Regions from separate parts of the Pseudomonas sediminis genome, predicted to be linked through region 1. Evidence: predicted binding sites of a transcription regulator. Region 1 holds the regulator's gene; the other holds the start of a gene.
What was found. The regulator FliA, encoded in region 1, starts transcription of late flagellar genes. The targets are predictions, from matches to a motif close to CTAAAGTTTNNNNNNNNNNNGCCGNTAA.
Positions count from the first base shown of each region.

Region 2: the regulator FliA is predicted to act here: its motif matches at 1,099-1,126, upstream of AAEQ75_RS01265 (flagellar protein MotY).

Region 1 covers NZ_CP154631.1:3,555,187-3,565,607, reverse strand. The annotation lists gene AAEQ75_RS16740 (chemotaxis protein CheA) at 1-2,047, opposite strand, end outside; gene AAEQ75_RS16735 (protein phosphatase CheZ) at 2,060-2,848, opposite strand; gene AAEQ75_RS16730 (chemotaxis response regulator CheY) at 2,868-3,242, opposite strand; gene fliA (RNA polymerase sigma factor FliA) at 3,343-4,089, opposite strand; gene fleN (flagellar synthesis regulator FleN) at 4,086-4,916, opposite strand; gene flhF (flagellar biosynthesis protein FlhF) at 5,006-6,316, opposite strand; gene flhA (flagellar biosynthesis protein FlhA) at 6,328-8,475, opposite strand; gene flhB (flagellar biosynthesis protein FlhB) at 8,559-9,695, opposite strand; gene fliR (flagellar biosynthetic protein FliR) at 9,698-10,421, opposite strand, start outside.
Region 2 covers NZ_CP154631.1:245,932-256,352, reverse strand. The annotation lists gene pyrC (dihydroorotase) at 1-1,009, opposite strand, end outside; gene AAEQ75_RS01265 (flagellar protein MotY) at 1,163-2,110, shown strand; gene AAEQ75_RS01260 (argininosuccinate synthase) at 2,226-3,443, shown strand; gene gloA (lactoylglutathione lyase) at 3,512-3,904, shown strand; partial or broken gene AAEQ75_RS01250 (IS1182 family transposase) at 4,011-5,432, shown strand; gene AAEQ75_RS01245 (PA3496 family putative envelope integrity protein) at 5,562-5,741, opposite strand; gene nth (endonuclease III) at 5,853-6,491, opposite strand; gene AAEQ75_RS01235 (electron transport complex subunit E) at 6,488-7,195, opposite strand; gene rsxG (electron transport complex subunit RsxG) at 7,192-7,827, opposite strand; gene AAEQ75_RS01225 (RnfABCDGE type electron transport complex subunit D) at 7,830-8,861, opposite strand; gene rsxC (electron transport complex subunit RsxC) at 9,003-10,421, opposite strand, start outside.

The DNA.
Region 1 (10,421 bases):
GACCTTCGCGCTGTTCCTCCTGGAAGGCCTGCGGTACCAGCCAACGCTTGAGATAGAACAGCGGCAGCGCCTTGTCACGCACGATCACCACTTCCTGGCCATCGACCACGTTGGTGCGCGACAGGTCGAGGTGGAAGATCTCGTTGACGTTGACCAGCGGGAAGGCGAATGCCTGGTTTTCCAGCATCACCATCAGCGTGGGCATGATCGCCAGGGTCAGCGGCACCTTGATGATGATCTTCGAGCCCTGACCCTTCTGCGAGAACACGTTCACCGTGCCGTTGAGCTGGGTGATCTTGGTCTTGACCACATCCATGCCGACACCACGGCCGGACACGTCGGAAATCTCGGTCTTGGTCGAGAAGCCCGGGGCGAAGATCAGGTTGTAGCATTCGAACTCGTTCAGGCGATCCGCCGCGTCCTTGTCCAGCAGGCCCTTTTCCACGGCCTTGGCGCGCAGCACGTCGGCATCCATGCCCTTGCCGTCGTCGGTGATCGACAGCAGGATGTGATCCCCTTCCTGCTCGGCGGACAGCACCACACGACCGGCACGGGCCTTGCCGGCCTTCTCGCGCTCCTCCGGCGTTTCCACGCCATGGTCGACGGCGTTGCGCACCAAGTGCACCAGCGGGTCGGCCAGGGCCTCGACGAGGTTCTTGTCGAGGTCGGTCTCTTCGCCCACCAGCTCGAGGTTGATCTCTTTCTTCAGGTTGCGCGCCAGATCGCGGACCAGACGCGGGAAGCGGCCGAACACCTTCTTGATCGGCTGCATGCGGGTCTTCATCACCGAGGTCTGCAGGTCCGCAGTGACCACGTCGAGGTTCGACACCGCCTTGGACATCGCCTCATCGCCGCTGTTGAGACCCAGGCGTACCAGGCGGTTACGCACCAGCACCAGCTCGCCGACCATGTTCATGATCTCGTCGAGGCGCGCGGTGTCGACGCGTACGGTGGTTTCCGCTTCGCTCGCCGCCGGTGCCTTGTCACCAGCAGGTGCCGGCGCGGCTGCGGCGCGGCCAGCAGCGGGCTCGGCCTTGGCTGGAGCGGCCGGCTTGGCGGGCGCAGCAGGTGCAGCAGGTGCAGCAGCTTTGGCCGCTGCGGCGGGCTTGGCTACAGGTGCAGCCGGTTTCGCTGCCGGAGCGGGAGCAGCCGGCTCACTCGGCGGCACGAACTTGCCCTTGCCGTGCAACTGATCGAGCAGCGACTCGAACTCGTCGTCGGTGATGTCATCACCGGCAGGCGCCGGCGGTTCGCTGGCAGCGACGGCTGGCGCGGCGGTTTCGGCCGGGCCGGAGAACTGCCCCTTGCCGTGCAGCTGGTCGAGCAACGCCTCGAATTCATCGTCGGTGATGTCGTCACTGGCAGGCGCCGGCGCCGGTGCGGCAGCACTGGCGGTGCTGGCAGGCGTCTCGACCGGGCCACTGAACTGCCCCTTGCCATGCAACTGGTCGAGCAGCGACTCGAACTCGTCGTCGGTGATGTCGTCACTGGCAGGCGCCGCCGCTTCCACGGCCGGGGCATCGCCCAGGGCGTCGAGCAGCTGTTCGAACTCGCTGTCGGTGATGTCGCCGGATGCCGCAGCAGCCGCAACCGGCTCAGGCTCCGGCTCGGGTTCCGGCGCGGCTGCCACGACCGGCGCAGGCGCCGGCTCGGCACCAGCCGGTTCAGCCAGGCGCGCCAGCGCGGCCAGCAGTTCCGGCGTGGCAGGCGTCGGCTCGCGGCGCTCGCGCACCTCGCCGAACATGCCGTTGACTGCATCAAGAGCCTCGAGCACCACGTCCATCAGCTCCGAGTCGACGCGACGCTCACCCTTGCGCAGGATGTCGAACACGTTCTCGGCTATGTGGCAGCACTCCACCAGCTCGTTGAGCTGGAGGAAGCCCGCTCCGCCCTTGACGGTATGGAAACCGCGAAAGATGGCGTTGAGCAGGTTCATGTCGTCCGGCCGGCTTTCCAGCTCGACCAACTGCTCGGACAACTGTTCGAGAATCTCGCCGGCCTCTACCAGGAAGTCCTGGAGGATCTCTTCATCGGCGCCGAAGCTCATATTGTGTGCTCCTTAGAACCCTAGGCTGGACAGCAGGTCGTCGACATCGTCCTGACTGGAGGCAACGTCATCACGCTTATCGGCATGAATCTGCGGACCTTCACCCCGCGATGGCTCTTTTATTTTTTCCTGTTCGGCACGCAACGCTTCGTGGTCATGCTGAATGCCGGCAAAACGGTCGACCTGGCTGGCCATCAGCATCAGCTTGAGCAGGTTGCCTTCCACCTCGGTCACCAGCTGGGTGACCCGCTTGATCACCTGCCCGGTGAGGTCCTGATAGTCCTGCGCCAGCAGAATGTCGTTGAGGTGATTGGACAGTTTGGCGCCGTCACGCTCACTGCGCGCCAGGAACAGCTCGACGCGCTTGGCCAGCTCGCGGAACCCTTCGGCGCCCATCTCGCGACGCATGAAACGGCCCCATTCGGCGCTCAGGCTCTGCGCCTCATCGCTCAGGTCATTGACCAGCGGAGCGCTCTGCTCCACCAGGTCCATGGTGCGGTTAGCCGCCCTCTCGGTCTGGGTAACGACGTAGTTCAGGCGTTCGGTCGCATCGGCGATCTGCGACAGCTCCTGCGCATGCGGCATGCGCGGGTCGATCTGAAAGTTGACGATGGCGTTGTGCAGCTCACGGGTCAGCTTGCCGACCTCGTGATAGAGCCCGCGATCACGGACCTTGTTGAGTTCGTTGATCAGTTGCACCGCGGCGCCGAAATTGCCTTGTTCGAGGCTATCGACCAGGTCACGGGCGTTGTTTTTCAGGGTCGACTCGAGGTCACCCATCGTGGAGTCATCATGTTCCATAGCACCCTCGCGGCCGACATCAGCCGTTGACTCGCTCGAAGATCTTCTCGATCTTTTCCTTCAGCACCTGGGCGGTGAAGGGTTTGACCACGTAGCCATTCACGCCGGCCTGAGCCGCCTCGATGATCTGGTCGCGCTTGGCTTCGGCGGTCACCATCAGCACCGGCAGGTGCTTGAGACGCTCGTCGGCGCGAACGGCGCGCAGCAAGTCGATACCGGTCATGCCGGGCATGTTCCAGTCGGTCACCAGAAAGTCGAAGCTGCCGCTCTGCAGCATCGGCAGCGCCGACGTGCCGTCATCGGCTTCTGCGGTGTTGGTGAAACCCAAGTCCCGCAAGAGGTTCTTGATGATCCGTCGCATCGTCGAGAAATCGTCAACGATGAGGATTTTCATGTTCTTGTCCAAGTCGACCTCCGTACAGTCCCAAACGTATTGCGCTTGCAACTACGTCCTTTAATCGAGAAACCGCTTCCGCCTGCGAGTACGCCGCTGTTCAGCCTGCGCGCCATTCACTCAGTCGCGAGCGCAGGCGTGCCGCGCACTGACTGTGCAGTTGGCTCACACGTGACTCGCTAACCCCCAGCACTTCACCGATTTCTTTCAAGTTCAGTTCTTCATCGTAATACAGCGCCAGCACGAGACGTTCACGCTCGGGCAAACCGGCGATGGCCTCGGCCAAAGCCGCCTGAAAGCGTTCGTCTTCGAGGTCCCGCGAAGGTTCGAGGTGGGTGTGCCCGGCGTCTTCGTGCAACCCGCCGTGCTCGCCATCCTGCAAGAGGTCGTCGAAGCTGAACAGGCGGCTGCCCAAAGTGTCGCCAAGAATGCCGTAGTAATCCTCCAGACTCAATTGGAGTTCGGCAGCAACCTCGTGATCTTTAGCGTCGCGCCCGGTTCGGGCTTCGACTGCACGAATCGCATCGCTGACCATACGGCTGTTACGGTGCACGGAACGCGGCGCCCAATCGCCCTTGCGTACCTCGTCGAGCATGGCACCGCGAATGCGGATGCCGGCGAAGGTTTCGAAACTGGCACCCTTGCTGGAGTCGTATTTGCGCGAGGCCTCGAGCAGCCCGATCATCCCCGCCTGGATCAGATCATCGACCTGCACGCTGGCTGGCAGGCGTGCCAGCAGGTGGTAGGCGATGCGCTTGACCAGGGAGGCATAGCGCTCGATCAACTGGTGCTGGGAGTCCTGCGCCTGCGCCTTGTTGTACATACGAAGTCCAGAAGCTGCTGTCATACGGCACTGTCAGCCGTCGGTTGCTGCACCAGACGCTCGACGAAGAACTCCAGATGGCCGCGGGGGTTGGCCGGCAACGGCCAGGTGTCGACCTTCTGAGCAATCGCCTTGAACGCCAGGGCGCACTTGGATCGTGGGAACGCCTCATAGACGGCACGCTGCTTCTGCACGGCCTTGCGCACGCACTCGTCGTAGGGCACGGCGCCGACATACTGCAGGGCGACATCAAGAAAACGATCCGTCACCTTGGTCAGCTTAGCAAAGAGATTGCGCCCTTCCTGCGGACTGTGAGCCATGTTGGCCAGGACGCGGAAACGGCTGATGCCATGGTCACGGTTGAGCAGCTTGATCAGGGCGTAGGCATCGGTGATGGAGGTCGGTTCGTCGCACACCACCACGAGGATTTCCTGCGCCGCCCGGACGAAGCTGACCACCGCATCGCCGATACCGGCGGCGGTGTCGATCACCAGGACATCGAGGTTTTCGCTGATGTCGCTGAATGCCTGGATCAGCCCGGCATGCTGCATCGGCGTGAGGCTGACCATGCTCTGCGTGCCCGACGCGGCCGGCACGATGCGAATGCCGCCCGGCCCCTGCAGCAGCACGTCACGCAGATCGCACTCGCCGGCGATCACATCGGCCAGGGTGCGCTTGGGTGTGAGCCCCAGCAGCACGTCGACGTTGGCCAGCCCCAGGTCGGCGTCCATCAGCATCACCCGCCGACCGAGGTCGGCCAGGGCCATGGACAGATTCACCGACACATTGGTCTTGCCGACGCCACCCTTGCCGCCGGTCACCGCAATCACCTGTACGGGATGCATACCCATGTTCTTTCTACACCTTGTCTAACTTCGACTTGACCATCAGGCCGTTCACTCCCGCGCTCATGCGCGAGAGGGTGCAACATTGTCGCCGTTCAGCCGGCGCGCTGCGCGGGCTGGTGATAGAGCCCGGCGAACAACTGCGCCATGGCGTCCTCACTCGGCTCCTCCGCAGACTGCAGGCCCACTGCGCGGCTGACCAGCTGGTGGCTGCGCGGTACCTGCAGGTCATCCGGAATGCGCGGCCCGTCTGTCACATAGGCTACCGGCAGATGCTGGCCTATAGCCAGACCCAATACCTCGCCCAGGCTCGCAGCCTCGTCCAGCTTGGTCAGTATGCAACCAGAAAGTCCGCAGCGCTTGTAACTATGGTAGGCCGCCTTGAGCACTTGGTTCTGACTCGTTGCCGCCAAAACCAGATAATTCTTCGACTTGATGCGTGGCGACGCCAGGCTCTCCAGCTGCAGACGCAGTGCCGGATCGTTACCCGGCAGGCCTGCGGTGTCGACCAGCACCACGCGTTTCTTGGCCAGCGGCGTCAGAGCCTGCAGCAGAGACTGACCGGGATCGACCTGGGTCACCGATACGCCAAGGATACGCCCAAGCGTCTTCAGTTGCTCCTGTGCGCCAATACGATAGCTGTCCATGCTCACCAGAGCGACCTGCTGCGCGCCGTACTTAAGCACGTAGCGCGCAGCCAGCTTGGCCAGCGTGGTGGTCTTGCCCATGCCGGCCGGACCGACCAGGGCGATCACCCCACCCTCTTCCAGCGGCTCGACCTTGGGCGTCCTGATCGCGTGAGCCAGGTGGGCCAGCAGCATGCGCCAGGCCTGACGCGGCTCGGCCACACCGGCCACCTTGCTCAGCAGGGCTTGCGACAGCTCGGCCGACAGGCCCATGCGCTGCAGGCGGCGCCAGAGGTTGGCCTGCTGCGGACGACGATTCTGCAACTGCCCCCAGGCGATGGACCCCAGCTGGACTTCGATCAGCTCACGCAGGCCATGCAGCTCGAAGCGCATCGCGTCCAGGGCCCGGGGATCGACCGCCGGTGCAGCGGCGACAGGCGCCTCGAGCGGGCGCTGCGGCTTGACCGGCGTCGCCGGCAGCTCGGGCGCCAGCAGCGACTCGTTGGCGAACAACTGGCGATCCTTGCCGGCATCCTGTTCGGCACGGGTGGTCAGCTCGGCCTGGGCGCTGGCGATGCGCGCCTGGGTCTTGCGCAATTCGGCTTCCAGCGCCGGGTTCGGGCGTGCCGGGGCCGGCGCCTGGTAATCCAGCGCAGCCGTCAGCTCCACACCGCCAGCCACGCGGCGGTTGCCGATGATCGAGGCATCGGCGCCCAGTTCGTCACGCACCAGTTTCATGGCGGTCCGCATATCGGCGGCGAAGAAGCGTTTGACCTGCATGACCCTTTACCTCAGTTCTGGCCAACCGTAGCGACTATGGTGACCTGCTTGTTGTCCGGAATTTCCTGGTACGCCAGCACGTGCATGCTGGGTACCGCCAGCCGCGCGAAGCGCGAGAGCATCGCCCGGATCGGACCGGCCACCAGCAGGATCACCGGTTTGCCGAGCATTTCCTGGCGCTGCGCCGCATCCACCAGGGAACGCTGCAGCTTTTCAGCCATGCCGGGCTCGAGGAGGATGCCATCCTCGCTGCCCTGACCGGCCTTCTGCAGACTGTTCAGCAATATCTGTTCCAACCTTGGCTCCAGGGTGATCACAGGCAGCTCCGGCTCTAGTCCCACAATGCTTTGCACGATTGCGCGGGCCAGCGACACGCGGACTGCGGCGACCATCGCGGCGGGATCTTGACTCTTCGGCGCGACGTTGGCGATCGCCTCGGCGATGGTGCGGATATCGCGTACCGGCACCTGCTCCTGCAGCAGTGCCTGCAACACCTTGAGCAGGGTCGACAGCGACACCAGCCCCGGCACCAGCTCCTCGGCCAGCTTGGGCGAGCTCTTGGCCAGCAACTGCATGAGCTGTTGCACTTCCTCGTGACCGAGCAACTCGTGGGCGTGCTTGTGCAGGATCTGGTTGAGGTGAGTCGCGACCACCGTACTGGCGTCGACCACGGTGTAGCCGAGCGATTGCGCCTGATCACGCTGGCTGGGGTCGATCCATACCGCCTCCAGGCCGAACGCCGGATCCTTGGCGGCGATCCCATTGAGCGGGCCGAACACCTGGCCGGGGTTGATCGCCAGTTCCCGGTCGGGATAGACCTCCGCCTCGGCGACGCTGACGCCCATCAGCGTCAGGCGATAGGCGTTGGGCGCCAGGTCGAGGTTATCGCGGATGTGCACCGAGGGCATGAGAAAGCCCATTTCCTGCGAGAGCTTCTTGCGCACGCCCTTGATCCGCGCCAGCAGTTGGCCGCCCTGGTTGCGATCGACCAGCGGAATCAGGCGATAGCCCACCTCCAGGCCGACCATGTCCACCGGGGTGACGTCATCCCAGCCCAGTTCCTTGACCTCCTGGGCCTTCTGCGCCGGCAGCAGCTCCTGCTGACGCTGGACCTCCTTGACCTCCTCTTCCTTGGCCTTGCGCTGGCGATGGGCGATCCAGTACGCGCCACCGGCGGCGATCAGGCCCAGGCCGATGAAGGAAAAGTGCGGCATGCCCGGCACCAGGCCCATGGCGATCATGATCGCTGCGGCCACGGCCAGCGCACGCGGCGAGGCGAACATCTGCCGGTTGACCTGCGCGCCCATGTCCTCGGAGGTGGACACGCGGGTCACCATCACCGCCGCTGCCGTGGACAGCAACAGGGAAGGAATCTGCGCCACCAGGCCGTCACCGATGGTCAGCAGGGTGTAGACCTTGCCGGCGTCGGAGAAGGCCAGGCTGTGCTGCAGCACGCCGATGGCGATACCGCCGATGAGGTTGATGAACAGGATCAGCAAGCCGGCGATGGCGTCACCGCGGACGAACTTGCTGGCACCGTCCATGGAACCGTAGAAGTCGGCCTCCTGCGCCACTTCGCTGCGGCGCTTCTTGGCCTCGACCTGGTCGATGAGGCCGGCATTGAGGTCGGCGTCGATGGCCATCTGCTTGCCGGGCATGGCATCCAGGGTGAAACGCGCGCTCACTTCGGAGATACGCCCGGCACCCTTGGTGACCACCACGAAGTTGATGATCATGAGGATGGCGAACACCACGATACCGACCACGTAGTTGCCGCCGATCACCACCTCGCCGAAGGCCTGGATCACCTGCCCCGCCGCGCCATGCCCCTCGTGACCGTTGAGCAGCACCACGCGCGTGGACGCCACGTTCAGCGCCAGGCGCAGCAGCGTCGCCGCCAGCAGGATGGTGGGGAACACGGCGAAATCCAGCGGTCGCAGGGCGTAGATGCTGACCAGCAGGACGACGATCGACAGGGCGATGCTGAAGGTGAACAGCACATCGAGCAGGAACGCCGGGATCGGCAGCATGACCATGCCGAGCATGACCAGCAGCAACAGCGGAATGCCCAGGTTGCCATGGCGCAAGCCTGCCAGGTTGCTGCGCACTTCACCGATTAACTGTGCTCGATCTACTGCCACGTCCCTACCCCAAGCCATTCAATCTTTTGACGCGAAAGTGCGCCCTAGAGAGGTCATGGCAAGAAGCGTTCCAGAAGTGACACGACAGCGCGCTACACGCCCTAAGAGTCGCGGCGTAGATCCGCCGGGATCGGGAAGTCCGGCAGCGGGCCTGGGCGCTTGCCCTTGCCGGCCTGGTACTGACGAAGCTGATAGACGTAGGCCAGCACTTGAGCCACGGCCAGATACAGGCCAGCAGGAATTTCCTGGTCCAGCTCGGTGGAGTAATACACCGCACGGGCCAATGCCGGGGACTCCAGCACCATCACCTTGTGCTCCTGGGCGATCTCGCGAATTTTCAGCGCCAGGAAGTCGCCGCCCTTTGCCAGCAACACCGGTGCGCTCCCCTTCTCCGGGTCGTACTTGAGCGCTACGGCGAAGTGCGTCGGGTTGGTGATGACCACGTCAGCCTGCGGCACGGCTTGCATCATCCGACGTTCGGCCATTTCCCGCTGCAACTGGCGAATACGTCCTTTGACTTCGGGCTTGCCCTCGGTGTCCTTGTACTCGTCGCGCACTTCCTGCTTGGTCATCATCAACTTCTGCTTGTGACTCCACAGCTGGAACGGCACATCCACCGCGGCGATCAGGATAAGCCCGCAGGACAGCCAGAACGCACTCCAGCCGACAACCTTCAGGCTATGCAGAATGGCGGGCTCGACGGGCTCGTTGGCAATGGCCAGCAGATCGTCCTGGTCCACCGAAAGCACTACCAGCGCTACCGCAAGGATTACCAGAAACTTGGCCAGAGCCTTGAGCAACTCGACCAACGCCTGAACCGAGAACATGCGTTTGAGACCCGCCAATGGGTTCATCCGGCTGGCTTTGGGTTGCAGCGCCTCGGCAGAGAACAACCACCCCCCGAGCGCGATGGGGCCAGCGATGGAGGCGATCAACAACGCAATGAAAAAGGGTTGCACCGCCAGCAATGCCTGCTTGCCCGAAGCCAGCAGATAAAGCGCCATGCTGCGTTCGCTCATCAGCACATCGCGCGGCAAGCTGAAATTGCCGCGCATGACATCCATCAACACATTGCCCATGTAGGCGCCGAAAATGATCAGGGCGACAGTGCCGGTGAGCGTCACCGCCACCGTGTTGAGTTCCTTGGACCGAGCGATCTGGCCTTTCTTGCGCGACTCTTCAAGTCGCTTGCCTGTGGGTTCCTCGCTCTTGTCAGCGCCGCTCTCGCTTTCGGCCATCGCTACCTCACAAGAGCGAATTCGCTCAGCTGTTGCAGGGCTTCGCTGGCCAGCGCCTGGAACAGGTTGCCGAAATCGGAAAGCCCCACCCAGAAAATCACCAGGCCCATGGCCAGGGTCAGGGGGAAGCCGATGGAAAAGATGTTCAGTTGCGGCGCGGCGCGCGTCATCACGCCAAACGCCAGGTTGATCACCAGCAGCGCGGTGACCATGGGCAGCGTCAACAACAGGCCGGCGCCGATCACCCAGCCCAGTTTGCCAGCCAGCTCCCAGTAATGATTGACCATCAGCCCTTGCCCGGACGGCAGCGTGACGAAGCTTTCCGCCAGAATTTCCAGCACCACCAGATGGCCGTTGATGGCCAGAAACAGCAAGGTCACCAACATCAGCATGAACTGGCCAAGCACCGGCACCGACACACCATTGGTGGGGTCGACCATGGAGGCGAACCCCAGGCCCATCTGCATGGCGATGATCTGCCCAGCGACGGCGAACAGATGAAAGAACAACTGCAGAATAAAGCCGAACATGGCGCCGATCAGCACCTGTTCGAGGATCAGCAGCAGACTACGCAGGCTCAAGGCATCGACCTGCGGCATAGGTGGTAGCGTCGGCACCAGCACCACACTGATGGCCAGCGCCAGATAGAGGCGTACGCGGTTCGGCACCAGCTGGGTACCGATGATGGGCATCACCATCAACATCGCGGCGATGCGAAACAACGGC
Region 2 (10,421 bases), 1.3 Mb from region 1:
CGCCAGCGCGCAGCGGCACGACGCTGTTGTCGCCCAGGGGCAGGGTGGCCGGTACGGTCCACTCTTCGCGCACCAGGGTGATGCTGTCGCTGTTGCGCGGCATGCCGTAGAAGTCCGGGCCGTGGAAGCTGGCGAAGGCTTCCAGCTTGTCCAGCGCGTTGCGCTGTTCGAAGGCTTCGGCATACAGCTCGATGGCCGCATAGGCGGTGTAGCAGCCGGCGCAGCCGCAGGCGGCTTCCTTGGCATGCTTGACGTGCGGTGCCGAGTCGGTGCCGAGGAAGAATTTGACGTTGCCACTGGTGGCGGCGTCGAGCAGGGCCTCCTGGTGCACGGTGCGCTTGAGAATCGGCAGGCAATAGAAGTGTGGGCGAATACCGCCGACCAGCATGTGGTTGCGGTTGTACAGCAGGTGATGCGCGGTGATGGTGGCGCCGACGTTGGCCGAGGTGGCCTCGACGAACTGCACGGCGTCACGGGTGGTGATGTGCTCGAACACTACCTTCAGTGTGGGGAAGCGCTCGACCACACGGGTGAGGTGCTCGTCGATGAAGGCTTTCTCGCGGTCGAACACGTCGATCTCGGCGCGAGTCACTTCGCCGTGTACCAGCAGCAGCATGCCGACTTCGGCCATAGTTTCGAGGGCCGGGAAGATCTTGTCGATGCTGGTTACGCCCGAGTCGGAATTGGTGGTGGCGCCGGCCGGATAGAGCTTGGCGGCATGCACGAAACCGCTGGCCTTGGCCGCACGCACGTCCTCGGGGCTGGTGTTGTCGGTGAGGTAGAGCACCATCAGCGGCTCGAAGCGGCTGCCAGCCGGGCGTGCAGCGAGAATACGCTGACGATAGGCATCGGCCTCTGCGGCATTGCGTACCGGCGGTACCAGGTTGGGCATGATGATGGCGCGGCCGAAAGTGCGCGCGGCATCGCCGACGGTATGTGGCAGCACCGCGCCATCGCGCAGGTGAATGTGCCAGTCATCGGGACGCAGGAGAGTCAGGCGGTCGGACATGGAGGCTTCCAGGCGGGTAAAACGTGGCCGCATGGTAACTGAAAAGCGCCTGTTCGCGCTCGCGCCGACGCGACAATCGCACGCAGGGTGTCAAGTTTCCGCGCGCCTGACCGATACCCCGTGAGAATGCCGTGAACCGTCGTGGAGCCTGTCGTGCGTGCGCCCAATTTCCTTCTGATCAGCCTGCTGGTTGGCATGCCCTTGTGCCTGCCAGCGCATGCCATCAGCTTCCAGACACGGCTGGAGAAGGTGGAGTGGACGGTCGAGGGCGATCAGTTCGAATGTCGCCTGAGTCAGCCGATCAGCAATTTCGGCAGTGGTGAGTTCGTGCGCCGTGCTGGCGAACAGGTCACTTTTCGTCTCAAGGCGCGTGAGCGCTGGATGGGCGCGGGGTCGGCGACCTTGCTCGCTGCAGCGGCGCCCTGGCAGCCAGGGCGCGGCGATATCAACCTGGGGGTGGTCAGCGTCGGTAATGGCGAGGTGCCGTTCAACAGCTCGCAGGAGCAGGGCTCGCGCCTGCTAACCGGCTTGCTCGAAGGGCGCAGCCCGGTGGTGCGTCATCGCACGCTCAATAGCGGCGATAACCTGGAAGTGCGGCTGCTGCCGGTCAAGTTTCACAAGGCATATGATGATTACCAGGCCTGTACCGCCAAGCTGCTGCCGGTCAATTTCGATCAGATTCGCCAGGCGCAGATCGGCTTTCCCGGTGGCGGCATTGATCTCGATCCGATGGCCAAGGCCAAGCTCGATATCGTCCTCGACTTCGTCAAGGCTGACCCCACCATCAACAGCTTCCAGATCGACGGCCATGCCGACAACAGCGGCAATCGCCTGACCAATCGTGACCTGTCACGCCGCCGCGCGCTGGCCGTGCAGGAGTATCTGGTGGCCGGCGGCATACCGGTCGAGCAGATCACCATGCGCTTTCACGGCGAGCGCTACCCGCTGGTGCCGAACAACAACGAAGCCAATCGCGCCAAGAATCGCCGTGCGACCCTGCGCCTGGATCGTATGCCAGCGTCGGACGCCCCGGTACAGAGCGCCCCGCAGACCGCTCCACCAAGCCCCCCGGTTGACCCGGCCGGAAGTACGCCCTCCTAGCAAAAAAGCCGATTCTTCCCGTCGCTTCGTCATCACAAGCTGTCGCGCCCCTGTAAATTGAGGCGCGAGGCCAGTAGAATCACGGGTTTTACCGTACAACCCGTGGAGTGATGGCATGGCGGACGTCAAAAAGGTAGTTCTGGCCTATTCCGGTGGCCTGGACACCTCGGTGATCCTCAAGTGGCTGCAAGATACCTACAACTGTGAAGTGGTGACCTTCACCGCCGATCTCGGCCAAGGTGAAGAGGTCGAGCCGGCCCGCGCCAAGGCTCAGGCAATGGGCGTCAAGGAAATCTACATCGACGACCTGCGCGAAGAGTTCGTCCGCGATTTCGTCTACCCGATGTTCCGCGCCAACACCGTCTATGAAGGCGAGTACCTGCTGGGTACTTCCATCGCCCGTCCACTGATCGCCAAGCGCCTGATCGAAATCGCCAACGAGACCGGCGCCGACGCCATCTCCCACGGTGCTACCGGCAAGGGCAACGACCAGGTGCGTTTCGAGCTGGGCGCCTACGCGCTGAAGCCTGGCGTGAAAGTCATCGCCCCGTGGCGCGAGTGGGACCTGCTGTCGCGCGAGAAGCTGATGGACTACGCCGAGAAGCATGCCATCCCGATCGAGCGTCACGGCAAGAAGAAGTCGCCGTACTCCATGGATGCCAACCTGCTGCATATCTCCTATGAAGGTGGTGTGCTCGAAGACACCTGGACCGAGCACGAAGAAGACATGTGGCGTTGGACCAAGTCGCCGGAAGCGGCGCCGGACACCCCCACCTATATCGAGCTGACCTACAAGGCCGGTGACATCGTCGCCATCGACGGCAAAGCCATGACCCCGGCCACCGTGCTGGCCGAACTGAACCGCATCGGCGGCGAGAACGGCATCGGCCGTCTGGACATCGTCGAGAACCGCTTCGTCGGCATGAAATCCCGTGGCTGCTATGAGACCCCCGGCGGCACCATCATGCTCAAGGCCCACCGCGCTATCGAGTCGATCACCCTCGACCGCGAAGTGGCTCACCTGAAAGACGAGCTGATGCCGAAATACGCCAGCCTGATCTATAACGGTTTCTGGTGGAGCCCGGAGCGTCTGATGCTGCAACAGATGATCGACGCCTCCCAAGCCAATGTGAACGGCGTGGTCCGCCTGAAGCTGTACAAAGGCAACGTCATCGTCACCGGCCGCAAGTCCGACGATTCGCTGTTCGATGCCAATATCGCGACCTTCGAGGAAGATGGCGGCGCCTACAACCAGCAGGACGCGGCGGGCTTCATCAAGCTCAACGCTCTGCGTATGCGTATTGCTGCAGGCAAGGGTCGCAAGCTGGTCTAAGCTCAGCCACCTGCGCCACAAGAACCCCGGCCATGTGCCGGGGTTCTGCTTTTTAGGAGTACAACCTGATGAGACTGCTGCACACCATGCTGCGCGTCGGCGATCTGGACAAGTCCATTGCCTTCTACACCGAAGTGCTGGGCATGACCCTGCTGCGCCGTAAGGATTATCCGGATGGGCAGTTCACTCTGGCCTTCGTCGGCTACGGCGACGAGGCGCACAACAGCGTGATCGAGCTGACCCACAACTGGGGCGTCGAGCACTACGAGCTCGGCACCGGCTACGGCCATATCGCTCTGGAAGTCGAGGATGTCTACAAGGCCTGCGAGGATATTCGCGGCCGTGGCGGCAAGATCACCCGCGAGCCGGGCCCGATGAAGCACGGCACGAGCATCCTGGCCTTCGTCGAGGACCCGGACGGTTACAAGATCGAACTGCTTTCCCCGTCTCGCCGCGTCTGATCGCGACATACGAAAAGCCCCGCAATCACAGACTGTGTGAAAACCTAGCAGTCTGAGAGCAAGCTGAAGACAATGCCTCCATCAGTCGATGGGGGCATTGTCGTTTATGGGCTACATCCAGGGCGAAGGTCGTCAGCAAAGCAGCCTGTTTCCTCCCACATTGGAGGAGCTGGTGCCGGAGGATCACCTGGTACGGGTGATCGAGGCCTATGTCGCCCGCCTGGATCTGCAGGCTCTGGGTTTCAGCAAGGCCGAACCACTCAAGACTGGACGTCCTGGCTATGATCCAGCGGATCTACTCAAGCTTTATCTGTACGGTTACTTCCAGCGCATCCGCTCCTCCCGGCGCCTGGAAGCTGAGTGCCAACGCAATGTCGAGGTGATGTGGCTGCTGGGCCGATTGGCACCGGATTTCAAGACCATTGCTGATTTTCGCAAGGACAACAGCGCTGCTTTTCAGGCGACCTGCCGCACCTTCGTCCGGTTCTGTCGCCAGGTGGGGCTGATCAGCGGGCAACTCGTGGCCATCGATGGCAGCAAGTTTCAGGCGGTAGCGTCGCAACGCAAGCATCTGAGCCTGACGAAGCTCAAGCGTCAACAAGGCAAGCTGGAGGCGCAGATCGCCCGTTATCTGGCCGAACTGGACGAGGCTGACCGCAGTGAGGCCGCTGAAGTGGTTGATCGCAGTGCGGTCAAGGCTGCGCTGCAGCAGCTGGAGAGCCGACATGCCGATAACCTGACAGCCCAGGCGTTGATGGAGGTACAGGGGCTGGAGCAGTTCGTCGTGGGTGAGAGCGAGGCGCGCATGATGCGTACCCACTAGGGGGCTCGCGTGGCTTATAACGTGCAAAACGCGGTGGATGGCGAGCATGGGCTGATCGTGCATCATGCTGTCACTCAGGATGGCAGCGATAACCAACAACTGGAACCTATGGCCAAGGCTGCCCAGGCGATCCTGGCGCAGGAAGAGCTGACGGTTACAGCCGATGCCGGCTACTCCAATGGTGAGCAGTTTCAAGCGTGTGATGATGCTGGGATTACGGCCTATGTGCCGGAGAATCGGGGCATAAATAACAAGGGCGACGACACGCCGCTATTCGATCGCAGCGCCTTCAGCTACGACGCAGAAAACGACCAGTACCAATGCCCTGCAGGCCAATGGTTACCGCTCAAGCAGGTAAACGGCCTACAGCGCATTTATGCTCTACGCGGCGACTGCACGGCTTGTCCATTGAAATCACGCTGCACCAAGGCTAAACGTCGACACGTGACTCGGCATGTCCATGAGGCCGCATTCGAGCGCATGCATCAGCGGATGCAGGCGCATCCAGAGATGATGGTCAGGCGCCGATCCATCGTCGAACATCCCTTCGGCAACCTGAAGCAATGGATTTTGGGTAATGGTCGCTTCCTGCTCCGACAACTGCAGGGCGCTCGGACGGAAATGGCCCTGGCGGTCAACGCCTACAACCTGAAGCGTGCCATCAATGTGATGGGTGCCCGTCGGCTGATCGAGCTGTTGGGGTAAATCCCGCCTTCCATTTCCAAGCATCAAAAACACCAACGCCCCGAACCAGTCGGGGCGTTGGATTTTTCTGGCGTCAGTGCGTTTTCACACGCTCTGAATCAGCGGGGCTTCTTCTGTGCAACTCGATACTCAGATATCGAAATCGTATTCGGCCAGCTGTTTGTGCAGGCGACGCTCTTCGAGGAAGTTGTCGATGATGCGACGCTTGGTCAGGTTGGTCTTGGCGACTTCCACCGCAGGCTCGGCATCGTCCGATTCTTCCGCGACAAAGTCTTCGTCCAGTTCGAGGTCTTCTTTGTCAGTGCTCATCTATTCCACTCCAGGCCAGTGACTGGGGCCATTTGCGCACCTTATAGCGACAAAAATTGAGCGGGTAAAAAAGATTTTTTCAATCAGGAGATCGCCGGATTCTATGGTCGATCAATCGTCGGAGGTTTTCGCCTTGTACTCGCACAGGTCTTCGATGCGGCAGGCGCCACAACGCGGTTTGCGCGCGGTGCAGACGTAGCGCCCGTGCAGGATCAACCAATGGTGGGCGTCGAGCAGGTAATCCTTGGGCACGAACTTGAGCAGCTTCTTTTCTACCTCGACCACGTTCTTGCCTGGCGCGATGCCAGTGCGGTTGCTGACGCGGAAAATATGCGTGTCCACGGCCATGGCCAACTGGCGAAACGCCGTGTTGAGCACCACGTTGGCGGTCTTGCGGCCGACGCCGGGCAGCGCTTCGAGGTCTTCGCGGTTGTCCGGCACCACGCTGCCGTGCTTCTCGATAAGGAGGCGGCAGGCCTCGATGACGTTCTTCGCCTTGCTGTTGTACAGGCCGATGGTCTTGATGTACTCGGAAAGACCCTCAACGCCCAGGGCATAAATGGCCTCCGGCGTGTTGGCCACGGGAAACAGCTTGGCCGTGGCCTTGTTGACGCTGACGTCGGTGGCCTGAGCCGAGAGCGTCACGGCTACCAGCAGCTCGAAGGGGGTGCTGTAGGCCAGCTCGGTTTTCGGCTCGGGGTTGTCTTCGTGCAGGCGGCGGAAGATTTCCTGGCGCTTGGCAGCATTCATTCGATGACTCCGGTAACGCGAACGCGGCGGCTTTGGGCGGGTAGTTCGGGCGCGGCGGCCTTGGCTCGCTCGGCGGCGATCTGATCGATGCGGTTCTTGCCGGCGATCAGCAGGCCCAGAACGATGAACGCGCCCGGTGGCAGGATGGCCAGCAGGAAGCCGCGGTAATCGTGCACCAGGGTGAGTTTCCAATCGGCGGCGATGGGCCCGAACAGCAGGTGCATGTTGGCGAACAGTGCGCCAGTGCCGAGCAGTTCGCGGATGGCGCCGATCAGCACCAGCACGGTGCCAAAGCCCAGGCCCATCATCAGGCCGTCGTAGGCGGCGCGGGCCGGGTCGTGCTTGGCGGCGAAGCCGTCGGCGCGACCGAGGATCACGCAGTTGGTGGTGATCAGCGGGATGAAGATGCCGAGGATCTGGTACAGCTCGTAGGTGTAGGCCTGCATCAGTAGTTCGATGCAGGTGGTCAGCGCGGCGATGATCATGACGAAGGCCGGCAGACGCACAGCCGTGTTGACCACGCCACGTACCAGCGACACGGCGGTGTTCGAACACACCAGCACCACGGCACTGGCCAGGGCCAGACCCAAGGCGTTGACGGTGGAGTTGCTCACCCCAAGCAGCGGGCAAAGGCCGAGCAACTGCACCAGTGCGGGATTGTTCTTCCACAGGCCATTGAGGCTGATTTCGCGGTAGCTGGTCATCGTTCATCCTCCACCTGGCCCAGCAACTGGGCGCGGTGCGTGTCGAAGTAGCGCAGGGCGCCGTGCACGGCCTTGACCACAGCGCGCGGGGTGATGGTGGCGCCGGCGAACTGGTCGAAGTCGCCACGATCCTTTTTCACCGCCCAGCGCTCTTCGCCAGGGTCTTTCAGGGATTTGCCTTCGAAGCCGCGTATCCAGTCGCTCTTGGCCAGTTCGATCTTGTCCCCCAGTCCAGGTGTTTCCTTATGGCTGAGCACGCGCACGCCAGCCAGGCGGCCATCGGCGAAGATGCCCACCAGCAGGTGGATGGCCCCGCTGTAGCCGTCCGGAGCGGTCACCGGCAGGATCAGCGCGCTGGGCTCACCGCCCTTGAGTGCCAGGTAGGCCGACTGCGGGCTGCGATGGCCCAGCTCGGGAGCGTTGAGCTCGATGCGGTTATCCAGCAAGTGATTGTCGTAGCTGCCGGCCGGCAGGATTTCCGCCAGGGCACGCACCTGCGCTTCACGTTCGGCATTGGCGATGCGCTCGGCGGTGCCCTGTTGCAGCAGGGCGACGGTGCCGACGGTGCCGATAGCGAACAGGCCAAGCACCAGGGCGTTTTTCAGCATCGAGCGGCTGATTTCCGGCAGCATGCTCATTCTCCCAACTTGAAGCCGCTATTGGGCTTGCGGTGGCCGTAGCTGCGTGGCCGGGTGTAGTAGTCGATGGTCGGCGCCGTCAGGTTCATCAGCAGCACGGCGAATGCCACCGCATCCGGGTAGCCGCCCCAGGTGCGGATCACGTAGACCAGCACGCCGACGCCGATGCCGAACACCAGACGCCCGCGACTGCTGGTGGCGCCGGACACCGGGTCGGTGACGATGAAGAAGGCGCCAAGCATGGTGGCGCCGGTGAGCAGGTGGAACAGCGGCGAGCCGTTGGAATCCGAACCGCTGCCGTTCCAGAACAGCAGGCTCATGACGAACAGCGCGGCGAGCATGCCCAGCGGTGCATGCCAGGTGATCAGGCGCTTGTGCAGCAGATACAGGCCGCCGGCGAGAAACGCCAGGTTGACCGCCTCGCTGCCGGCACCGCCGAAATGGCCGAAGGCCGGGTTACTGGCGTGCAGCTCGTCGATGGTCAGGCTCTTGTTCACCTTCAGCGCGTCCAGCGCGGTTGCCTGGGCCCAGCCATCCGGCAGGCTGACGATACCGAGGATGTGCTTGATGCCGTCCAGTGCAGCGACACCATGCGGCGCGGGCCAACTGGTCATGTCGACGGGGAAGGAGATCAGCACCACCACGTAGCCGACCATGGCCGGGTTGAACGGGTTCTGCCCGAGGCCACCATAGAGCTGCTTGCCGAAGCCGATGGCGAAGCCGCAGGCGATCAGCGTCAGCCACCAGGGCGAGTAGGGCGGCAGGGCCAGGGCCAGCAGCACGGCGGTGACCAGGGCGCTGTAGTCCTTGAGGAAGAACGCGATCGGGCGTTTGCGTGCCGCCAGCAGCGCAGCCTCGAAGCCCAGAGCGCAGAGGCTGGCCCAGACCAGATTGAACAGGGTGCCGGCGCCGAACAGCCAGGTTAGGGCGAGGATGCCCGGCACGGTGGCCAGCAGCACCTGCAGCATGACCTGCTGGGTACGGTTGCTGCCCGTGGCGTGGGGCGATGTGATGCGGGGCAGGGCCATCGGCGCTCCGGTCGTTACTGTAGCGGCGCCTTGTTGGGCGCGGTTCCCGGATTGCATCCGGGTTACGGTTGTCTGTGCCGCCCAGGTGCTCCGGCGCGACGGGGTATCTTTTTGTAGCCCGGATGCAATCCGGGGCGGCTGTCAGGGTTGGTATTCGGCCAGCTTGCGTTCTGCTTCGCTCAAGCGTGTGCGCGCCTGCTCCAGTGCATCGGCAGTGGTGTTGTCGTCACGTTCCAGCTTGCGCAGGTCTGCTCGGGCGAAGGCCACTTCGGTTTTAAAGGCTTTCAGATCAGCATCCACGCCGGGGCGTTCGGTGCGCACCAGATCCGGTGCCGGTTTGCCCGAGGCCGCTTCGGCGGCGTGCAGCGCTTGTTCAGCGGCGGCCAGGGCATCGCGCAGCGGTTGCAGTGCGGTGTCGTCGCTGCCGGCCTTTTCTGCCTTCTTCAGTTCGGCGCGTTTCATCGCCAGTTCGATCTTGGCTCTTTTCAGCGCATCGTCGCCGGCGGGTTTGGCGGCTGGTGCCGGCGCCTGGCTCTGCAACTCGGTCAGGGCTTTCTCGGCGGCTTCGAGCTGCTGGCTTACACGGGCGATTTCCGCTTGTTGCTCGTCGTCCGGTGTTTCGATCTTTTCCAGCTTGCGCAGTTGGGCCTTGAGCATGGCGGCTTCGATCTTGGCTTTTTTCAGCGCTTCGTCGCCAGCGGGTTTGGCAGGGGCTGTGGGCTTCTGGCTGTCCAGCTCGGCCAGGGCCTTCTCGGCGGCTTCCAGTTGCTGGCGCACGCGGGCGACTTCGGCCTGTTGCTCGTCGTCCGGGTTCTCGATTTTTTCCAGCTTGCGCAATTGCGCCTTGAGCATGGCGGCGTCGATCTTGGCCTTCTTCAGCGCTTCATCGCCAGCCGGTTTGGGCGCGGGGGCAGGGGCTGTCGCCTGGGCCTCGGCCAGGGCCTTCTGTGCAGCTTCGGCTGCGGCGCGCAGCTCGTTGACTTGCGCTTGCAGCTCCGGCGTGTCGTGGGCGGCCAGCTGTTTCTCTGCCTTCCTCAACGCGACCTGGGCCATGCTGGCTTCGATCTTGAGCTTCTTCAGCGCTTCATCGGCCGGCGCCGCTGCGGCAGCAGGTGGTGCGTCAGCCTGTGCTGCCTTGGCGCGGGCGGCTTTTTCGGCGCGGGCCTTGCGTTCGGCTTCCTTCTGCTCCTCTGCGCGGCGCAGGCGTTCCTGGCGTTGCTCGAAGCGCTGTTTGGAGTGTTCGGCCTTGAGTTGCTTCTGCTCCAGCTCGCGGATTTCCGCCTTGGCCACACGGTAGTACTGCACCAGCGGGATGCTCGACGGGCAGACGTAGGCGCAGGCGCCGCATTCGATGCAGTCGAACAGGTTGTGTGCCTTGAGCTGCTCGTGCTCCTGGCCAAGGGCGAAGAAGTGCAGTTGTTGCGGCAACAGGCTGGCCGGGCAAGCCTCGGCGCATTCGCCGCAGCGGATGCAGGGCATTGCCGGCGGTGGTGGCGGCAGTTCGGCGGCGGTGCTGGCCAGCAGGCAGTTGCTGGTCTTGATCAGGGGCACGTCCAGCGA